2 regions of the Pseudochelatococcus sp. genome follow, and region 2 is predicted to be linked to the other one. Evidence: predicted binding sites of a transcription regulator. Region 2 holds the regulator's gene; the other holds the start of a gene.
What was found. Region 2 encodes PhoB, which activates phosphate uptake and scavenging genes when phosphate is short. Its sites were predicted from a motif close to TGTCATNNANCTGTCAT; they were not measured.
Positions count from the first base shown of each region.

Region 1: a site for PhoB is predicted at 1,906-1,922, ahead of ACOYJQ_RS06940 (CorA family divalent cation transporter). Genes of this name have one in related genera too.

Region 1 covers NZ_JBMNUS010000003.1:116,536-121,109, forward strand. The annotation lists gene aroA (3-phosphoshikimate 1-carboxyvinyltransferase) at 1-89, shown strand, start outside; gene cmk ((d)CMP kinase) at 86-709, shown strand; gene ACOYJQ_RS06940 (CorA family divalent cation transporter) at 766-1,812, opposite strand; gene ACOYJQ_RS06945 (methylglyoxal synthase) at 2,067-2,486, shown strand; gene ACOYJQ_RS06950 (hypothetical protein) at 2,529-3,116, opposite strand; gene ACOYJQ_RS06955 (DUF1134 domain-containing protein) at 3,145-3,828, opposite strand; gene cysQ (3'(2'),5'-bisphosphate nucleotidase CysQ) at 3,941-4,574, opposite strand, start outside.
Region 2 covers NZ_JBMNUS010000007.1:74,429-79,002, reverse strand. The annotation lists gene pstA (phosphate ABC transporter permease PstA) at 1-362, shown strand, start outside; gene pstB (phosphate ABC transporter ATP-binding protein PstB) at 359-1,168, shown strand; gene phoU (phosphate signaling complex protein PhoU) at 1,234-1,944, shown strand; gene phoB (phosphate regulon transcriptional regulator PhoB) at 2,271-2,975, shown strand; gene ACOYJQ_RS11730 (GcrA family cell cycle regulator) at 3,086-3,688, opposite strand; gene ACOYJQ_RS11725 (aspartate aminotransferase family protein) at 4,209-4,574, shown strand, end outside.

The DNA of each region.
Region 1 (4,574 bases), on a different contig from region 2:
TGATCGCCACGAGCTTCCCGTCCTTCGTGCCGCTGATGCGCGAACTCGGCGGCGATATCGCCGAAGACCTCGACGGGGCGGGGCGGTGATCGTCGCCATCGACGGCCCGGCCGCCTCGGGCAAGGGAACGCTGGCGAAGCGCCTCGCGGCGCACTACGGCCTGCCGTATCTCGACACGGGCATGCTCTATCGGGGCGTGGCGCGGCGGATGCTGGACGCGGGCGCGCCGCTCGACGACGCCGGGGCGGCAACGGAATTCGCGCAGGCGTTCACGCCCGGCTCCGACGACGACGAGCGGCTGCGCGGGCGGGACATGGGCGAGGCGGCTTCCATCGTCGCCGCGCATCCGCCGGTGCGCGAAGCGCTGCTCGCGCTCCAGCGCGCCTTCGCCCGGCAACCGGGCGGGGCGGTGCTCGACGGGCGCGACATCGGCACGGTGATCTGCCCCGACGCAGACATCAAGCTGTTCATCACCGCCACGCCGGAAGTGCGGGCGCACCGGCGCGCGCTGGAATTCGCGGCGCGGGGCGAGGCTGTCGACGAGGCCGCGATCCTGGCGGAAATCCGCCAGCGCGACGCGCGCGACGCGCAACGCGCCGCAGCGCCTCTGACGATGGCCGCCGACGCCGTGATGCTCGATACGTCCGGGCTCGACGTCGCCGGCGTCGTCGCGGCGGCGCTGGCGATCGTCGAAGGCAAGCTGCGGTAAGCGGTAAAATGTAAAATCCGGAGCGGCGTGACGATTCCGCTTGGATGCACGCCGCTCTAACGGTTTTTCACGAAGCGGCGCAGCACGAAGTAGGTGGCGGCGATGCTGCCCCCCAGCAGCAGCATGCTCCACCAGAAGCCGCCCGGGGTTTCGTCGAGCGGCAGGCTGGCGACGTTCATGCCGAAGATGCCGGCGATCAGCGCCGGCGGCATGAAGAAGGTCGTCATCATGGTGACGATGTACAGGCTGCGGTTCGATTCGTTGGCGATGCGGGTGGATATCTCGTCCTGAAGGATCTTGGCGCGCCCCTGTTCGGCGATCGTGTCGTGGTCGAGCGCCTCAAGGCGCTCCACATATGTCTGAAGCGCCTTGCGCCGGTGCTTGAAGGACGTGATCGCTTCCGCGCGCTCGACGTGGAACAGCGTTTGCCGCAGCATCAGCGTATGGCGATGCAGGCGCGCGACGCCGCGGCGCAGGGGGCCGAGCGACTGCGCGGTATCGTTTTTCATCCGTTCGCCGAGCACATGGTCCTCGATGTCGTCCAGCTCGTCGGACGCCTCCGCGCCGATGTCCTCCAGCCGCTGCACAATCTGTCCGACGATGGCGCCGACAAGCGCGAACGGCCCCATGTAGCGCTCGCCGCGATCGGTAGCGGCGATGATCGCGGCGATGGCGGCGATCTTTCGCCGTCTGCCCGTGATGAGGAAATTTTCGCCCAGCAGGCAATGCAGGAAGGTCACTTCGTCGGTGGGCGTGTCGAAGTCCAGCGCGCTGTCGGGCAGGCTGAAGCTGAGCACGCCCTCCTGGCTGATCACCGAGCGGCGGGCCGAGCTGGTGATGAAGCGCTGGCGCAGCGCCTCCGGCACGAAGGGCTGGCTGCCGATCCAGTTGCGCGCGCGCGTGTCGACGAGATCGACGTGAATCCACACGAAGCCCCGCGCGCCGTCTTCCGTTTCCGGGCTGACAAACGTGTCGAGGTCGATGGCCGGCGGGTGCTCCTCCCGCACGCCGATCCAGTGCGCGAGTCCGTCGACGTCGAAACGGCACAGCCACATCGTATCGCGCGTGTCGTTGGTAATGGTCGCCAGAGGTTGTTGCTGCATGGTCTAACTTCTGTGTCGCCTGCCGGAGCGAAGTCCGGCTGATCCCGTCGAAGGCTTCCAAATGGTCGCCGGAACTTCTTGTCCGCGCAATGTCCGACACGCGAATGACGGCTGCCGCGCCGATCGTCGCGCCGACGGTTCGCCGCCTGCGCCGAAAAAGCGCTATGCTGCCTTCAAACGCCTGTTGTAGTGTGAATCGAGGCGGTTATCGAGGTTGTTCGGATGGAGAAGGCGGACTGCATGGGAACCGGTCTATGACTGCCGTGAGGTTGGCGCTTGTCGCCCACGATGCCAAGAAGGACGAGATGGCCTCTTTCGCGGAGCGCCATCGGACCTTTCTCGGCGATTGCACGCTGTTCGCGACCGGCACCACCGGGCTGCGAATCATGGAGCGCTGCCCGGAACTCGACGTCAGACGGCTGAAGAGCGGTCCCTATGGCGGCGATCAGCAGATCGGCGCGCTGATCGCCGAGAGCGGCATCGACGCGCTGATCTTTTTCGTCGATCCGCTCTCGCCCATGCCGCACGATGTCGATGTGAAGGCGCTGATGCGCGTGGCGCTCGTTTACGACGTGCCGATGGCTCTCAACCGCGCCAGCGCCGAAATGGTGCTGGCCGGGCTGGCGCGCGGGGAAGGGTCCGCCGTCGAGGCAGAGGCAGGCGGGCGGGCGTGAGCCGGCAGGCACGGGCGCGAGCGGGCGGCCTGTTCTCGGTTTTCAGGCGGGGAGCGCGTCTTTCTCGGCGGCGGCCTCGGCCTCCGGCCCGGCTTCCTCCGTCTTCGTCAGCGCCATGATCTGATCCGCGACCGTCGCGATCCGCTGGCGCAGCAGCGCGTTTTCCTGCGTGACGGGATTGGCGGCGAGGATGGCGAGCCGGGTTTCGAGGTCGACGATAGCGATGCGTCTGGCGTCGCGGTCTTCGGTCACGGCGTCGAGTTCCGCCGTCAACCGCTCTTCCTCGCGCCGCAGGGTCTCGTTGTCCTGCCGAAGCGTTTCCAGCGTCGCGGCGTCGGCAAGCGTCTGCCGGCGCAGGGTCGCCTCGATGGCGCCCGCTTCCGTCCGGTGCCGCGCGCGCGCCTCGCGTTCCTTTTCGAGCAGGCGCTCGGCCTTGCGCAGCGCCACCGCGCCTTCGGCGCGGATGTAGTCCATCTGCGCCGTGAGTTCGTCGGTGGAGACGGGAAACTGTGCCTCCAGCCGTCGCCGCGCGAGACGAGCGGCCCGCGCGTTGATGCCGGGCAGGATCATCAGCGCCAGCACGGCGGCCGTCAGGAAGCCGGCCGCGAAGATCAGGATGGTTTCAAGCACGTCAGGACGTCATCCTCGGGACTGCATGTCAGAACGGATTCCAGGTGGCCTGCGGCGTGAACTTGAGGTAGCCGATGTTGATGCCGAGCTTCAACCCCACGCCGGTGCGGATCGGCACGAGCAGCACGTCCTGCCCGTTTTCTCCCCGCCCGCCGAGCGCCGAAACGGCGAAGCCGGCGACCAGATAGGCCGAACCGTCCAGGCCGGCGAAACGCTGAAACATATGGTCGATCGACGGCAGGTGATAGACGAGTATCATCGTCCTGTTGCCGGAGCCGCCGAAATCGAACCCCAGCGAGGGGCCTTGCCAGAAAACGTTCCGCTCGCCCGCGCCGCCCGTGTTGATGCCGCGCGTGTAGAGCTTGCCCTCGCCGTAGCGCAGCCCGCCGAAGAAGGCGCCGGCGGCTTCCTGCCCCAGAATGTAGCCGTTGGGCCTGCCCCAGCGCTGAAAGACGTCCTGCACCGCGAGCGCCAGCCCGCGCGAGGCCGAGCCGAAGAAGCGATGCCCCGAATCGACGATCTCCTCCACGTTGAAGGTTTCGCCGCCCTCGGGCGCGGGCTGGAAGCCGGGCGGCGGTTGCTGGGCGAGGGCCGTGCGGCCGGTCGGCAGCGCCGCGAGGCCGGCGCTCGCCGAAAGGGCGAGCATCGTGCGCCGTGTGACATCCGGCCGCGCGAAACCCCGCCGCTTCGTGTCGCGCGATGACGTATCCATGCGCTGTTCCTCCTGAGGCGTCGCCGGTCGGCCCCTGCCGCCGGTCTGCGACGGCCGGAGCAGTATTCATGTCGACTGTGGCTGTCACGAGGCGATCGCCGTCGCGCTTCTTTCACGGCCGGATGAAGATGTCGACGCAGCTACAATCGCCCCATGCGATGAATGGTCCGTTAACATGGCCCTCGTGCCGGCACCCGTAGGCGAAGGGGTTGCCGGCCGCATCGGTGACGATGCCGCCCGCCGCGCGCAGCACGGCGTCTCCCGCCGCCGTATCCCATTCCATGGTGGGGCCGAAACGCGGATAGACGTCCGCCTCGCCCTGCGCGACGACGCAGAACTTGACCGACGAGGAAGCGGAGCGGCGTTCGCGCACGGGCAGGCGCGCCAGAAAATCCTCGGTGCGGCCGTCTCCGTGACGCCGGCTCGCGAGCGCCGTCAGCCCCCCGGCGGGCGCCTTGCGGGTGTGGATGGCGCGCCAGTCGCCCCGCGCCGGGCGCGGCTCGTGCGGCGCGCGCTTCGTGGCGGCCGCATGGGCGCCGCCGATCCACAGCAGGCCGCTGGCCGGCGCGTAGACCGCCCCCGCGACAGGTGCGCCGTCGACGATCGCCGCGATGTTGACCGTGTATTCGAGGCCGCCGGTGGTGAAGTCGCGCGTGCCGTCGAGCGGATCGACGAGAAAGAAGGCCCGGCCGGCCGCCACGTCGCGCGGGCTCTCGCCGGTTTCGGCGCGTGCCGCCGTGTCTTCT
Region 2 (4,574 bases):
TGCTGCTCGTGCCCGGCCAGTTGCGCGAGGCCGCGACCGCGCTGGGGCTGCCGCGCTCGATCGTGATCCGTCAGGTCGCCTACAAGGCGGCGCTCGCGGGCATCGTCACCGGCGTCCTGCTGGCGGTGGCGCGGGTGAGCGGCGAAACCGCGCCGCTGCTGTTCACCGCGCTCAGCAACAACTTCCTGAGCTGGGACATGACGCAGCCGATCGCCAGCCTGCCGGTCGTGATCTACAACTTCACCAAGACGCCTGACGAGAACATGCAGCAGCTTGCATGGACGGGCGCCCTGCTTATCACCTTTACGGTTCTTGCGATGAGCATTTCGGCTCGCGCTCTCTCCACGAGGAAGAAGAAATGACCACCCAGAGCGCCACGCAACCGGTGCCGCCGGCGATCCCCGCCGGCCCCCTCACCGAAAAGGTTTCGGTTCGCAATCTGAAGTTCTACTACGGCAGCACGCTGGCGCTGAAGGGCATCAATCTGCCGCTGTACGACCGGATCGTCACCGCCTTCATCGGCCCCTCGGGTTGCGGCAAGTCGACGCTGCTGCGCGTCCTGAACCGCATGTACGATCTTTACCCCGGCCAGCGGGCCGAGGGCGAGGTGCTGGTGGACGGGCAGAACGTGCTCGTTCCCAACCAGGACCTGAACGCCCTGCGCGCCAAGGTCGGCATGGTGTTCCAGAAGCCGACGCCGTTTCCGATGTCGATCTACGACAACATCGCCTTCGGCGTCCGCCTCTACGAAAGCCTGAGCAAGGCGGAAATGGACGAGCGCGTCGAATCCTCCCTGCGCCGCGCCGCCATCTGGGACGAGGTCAAGGACAAGCTCAACGCTTCCGGCCAGAGCCTTTCGGGCGGCCAGCAGCAGCGCCTGTGCATCGCCCGCACCGTTGCCGTGAAGCCCGAGGTCATCCTGTTCGACGAGCCGTGCTCGGCGCTCGATCCGATCTCGACGTCCAAAGTCGAGGAGCTGATCGACGAGCTGAAGGAAGACTACACGATCGCCATCGTGACGCATAACATGCAGCAGGCGGCGCGCGTGTCGCAGTTCACGGCGTTCATGTATCTGGGCGAGCTGGTGGAATTCGCGGAAACGACGAAGATCTTCACCGCGCCGCAGGACAAGCGCACGCAGGACTACATCACGGGCCGCTTCGGCTGATCGGGCGTATGGACCGGGCGGTGCGCCGCATCGCCCGTGCCGCCTTCAGACAGGGATATTTGGTGATGGCCGAACATATTGTAACTTCCTTCGACGCCGATCTCGAACTCTTGCGCAGCAAGATCGCCGAGATGGGGGGCATTGCCGAGAAGCAACTGGATGATTCCACGCGCGCGCTGGTGCGCCGCGACGTCGCCCTCGCCCAACAGGTCATCGATGCCGACGTGCGTCTCGACAACCTGCAACGCGAGATCGAGGATCTTGCGGTGTCCACCATCGCCCGCCGCCAGCCGGTCGCGGTCGATCTGCGGGATATCGTCTCGGCCATCCGCGTGGCCGGAGATGTCGAGCGTATCGGCGATCTGGCGAAGAACACGGCGAAGCGCGTCCTGGCCATCAGCAGCGAGTTGCAGCCGGCCAAGATCGTCGTCGGCGTCCAGCACATGAGCGATCTCGTGCAGGCGCAGCTCAAGGACGTTCTCGACGCCTATGCCCAGCGCGACGAAAAGAAGGCGCTCGACGTCTGGAACGGCGACGACCGTATCGACGCGCTCTACAACTCGGTGTTCCGCGAGCTTCTCACCTATATGATGGAAGACACGCGCAACATCACGTTCTGCACGCATCTGTTGTTCCTTGCCAAGAACATCGAGCGCATCGGCGACCACACGACCAACATCGCCGAGACGATCTACTTCCTGACCACGGGCGAGACGCTTGCGGGTGAGCGCCCCAAGGGCGACACCACGAGCTTCGCCACGACCGCAACGCTCTGAAGGCGGCAGGTCCCGGAGTACCCCACGGCGCTCCGGGGCCGTGCGCCGTCAAGGCGGGCTCTGCTTGCGCAGCCTCGCGGGATGCGCCGTCCCGAGGGGTCAGGTGGAACGTACAGGGAAAGATGGACAGCTCGGGCGATGCACCGGTCATCCTCATATGCCGCAAGCGCACATGATCCTTTCGGAGAACGGTCCGAAGGGGTTGCTCGCGTTGCGCGGCGTCTCCGCGCGACAACCTCCGCCGAATTGCCGATGAGGACAGTGTAGCCTGAGCACGTGAAGATTCGATGTCTCGCAATGGTTGCGGGCGGTTCCACGAGGATATCATGGTAGGACCACGCATTCTCATCGTGGAGGACGAAGAGCCGCTGGCGCTGCTTCTTCGTTACAACCTCGAAGCCGAAGGCTACTTCGTCGACAGTGTCGGACGCGGCGACGAAGCGGAGATCCGGCTCCGGGAGCAGGTTCCCGACCTGGTTCTGCTGGACTGGATGTTGCCGGGCCTCTCCGGCATCGAGCTGTGCCGGCGCGTGCGTGCGCGCGGCGACACCGAACGCCTGCCGATCATCATGCTGACGGCGCGCGGCGAGGAGGGCGAACGGGTGAGGGGACTCGCCACGGGCGCCGACGATTACGTCGTCAAGCCTTTCTCCGTGCCGGAACTGCTGGCGCGCGTGCGCGCGCTGCTGCGGCGCACGAAGCCTGGTCATGTGGCGACACTGCTGCTGGCGGGCGACATCGAGCTCGACCGGGAAACCCGGCGCGTGCGCCGCAACGGCCGCGAGTTGCACCTGGGGCCGACCGAGTTCAAGCTGCTCGAGTTCCTGATGCAGAGCCCCGGCCGCGTCTTCACCCGCGAGCAATTGCTCGATGGCGTATGGGGCCACGATGTCTATATCGACGAGCGCACGGTGGATGTGCATGTCGGACGGTTGCGCAAGGCCATCAACCGCGCCCGCAGCCCCGATCCGATCCGCACCGTGCGCGGCGCGGGCTATGCTTTCGACGAGACATTCGCGCGCGCCGAGTAGAGCGCTTTGCGACCGTCCCGCCGGAAGGATTTTGCCCGGTGCGGGCTCATGCAAAAGCCGCCGGATCGTCCGGCGGCTTTCTTCTTTTGCCGTGATGGGGCGGCCCCGGCTCAGGCGCGCTTGCGGTCCCGGCGGCGATCGAGAACGGGCTGGTAGGCGATGCTGGCGTGATGCGCGCAATAGGGCATGCCGATCACCGCCCGCGCGCCGCAGAAGCGGAAATTCGGCGACGTGGGATCGCCCACCGGCCAGCGGCACATGTACTCGCGCAAATCCATGATGGTGACACGCTCGGAAATCGGCACAACGACATTCTCGCGCGTGACCGGCACGAGATCGGCGGCCGGGCTGCGGACGGGATCCTCATCCGGTTCCACGGCCAGCGGCGCGGCCGCGAGCGCGGCGTTGCCGAAGGTCGGCGCCATGGGCTGCGGCGCCGGGGCGGGAGGAACGATGGCCGCCGGCGGAACCTGGCGCGGGGCGGGCGCGAGCGGCTCGGCAGCCTGCGGCGGCTTGCGCGGCGCGCGGACGGTCTGCGCCGCCGGCGCCTTCGCGCGGCCCGACAGGCCAAGACGATGAACCTTGCCGATCACCGCATTGCGGCTGACGCCGCCGATTTCCGTCGCAATCTGGCTGGCGCTCAACCCGTCGCTCCAAAGCTTGCGCAGTTGCTCGACGCGCTCGTCAGTCCAGGTGTTGCCGGGATCGCTCATCATTCATGCTCCATCTCGCCACGCCCCGCGGGGAATCCCTCGATGCCCAAACGGAATCCCTCATTTCGCCGGCAAACGACTCATTGCCGGACGCAACGTTCACCTCATGGGAAACGCTGGAAGAGGCAGCCGGACGATATTCCGTGGCTCTCACGCGGGAAACTACAATATGCTGCGACTCTCCGGCAAGAGTCATGCGTCGATTGGCGCGCAATTTCCCACAGGAGAGATCGTAAACAAATCCTTGAACGCCGCGAAGAATGCTGTGAATGCGGGCGATATCAAGGCGATGGCGCGAAATTCGCAATTTTTCGCCGCGAGCGCCGACGGCGGGGCGCGGCGGAGTTTATACTTGAATGTCTGCGGCATCGATCATAAGATACTAGGGAGTTGCCGCCCTGTGGGGCGGCTTTTCCGTTTTCCGTCGCCGGGTGGCCGGCGCGGGCGGCGGGTTTTCCGGGGCGCGTGCGCCGTCTGGCGGCCTTTCGCGCGCGGCCTGCCTTCTCTGGAGTATGGTGCCTTGACATCGCCTCTTCTGCCAACCTATGCGCGGGCCGACGTCGTTTTCGAGACCGGGGAGGGCGTATGGCTCGTGGCGCGCGACGGTCAGCGATATCTCGATCTGGGGTCGGGCATCGGCGTCAATGCGCTGGGCTATAACCACCCCGGATTGCTGGCTGCGCTCGGCGCGCAGGGCGGCAAGCTGTGGCACATCTCGAACCTGTTCCGGAACCCGCAGGCGGAGCGCCTCGCGCAACGGCTTGTCGACGCAAGCTTCGCCGATACGGTGTTCTTCACCAATTCCGGCGCGGAGGCGCTGGAATGCGCGATCAAGACCGCGCGCAAGTATCATGCCGCGAACGGCCATCCCGAGCGCTTCCGTCTC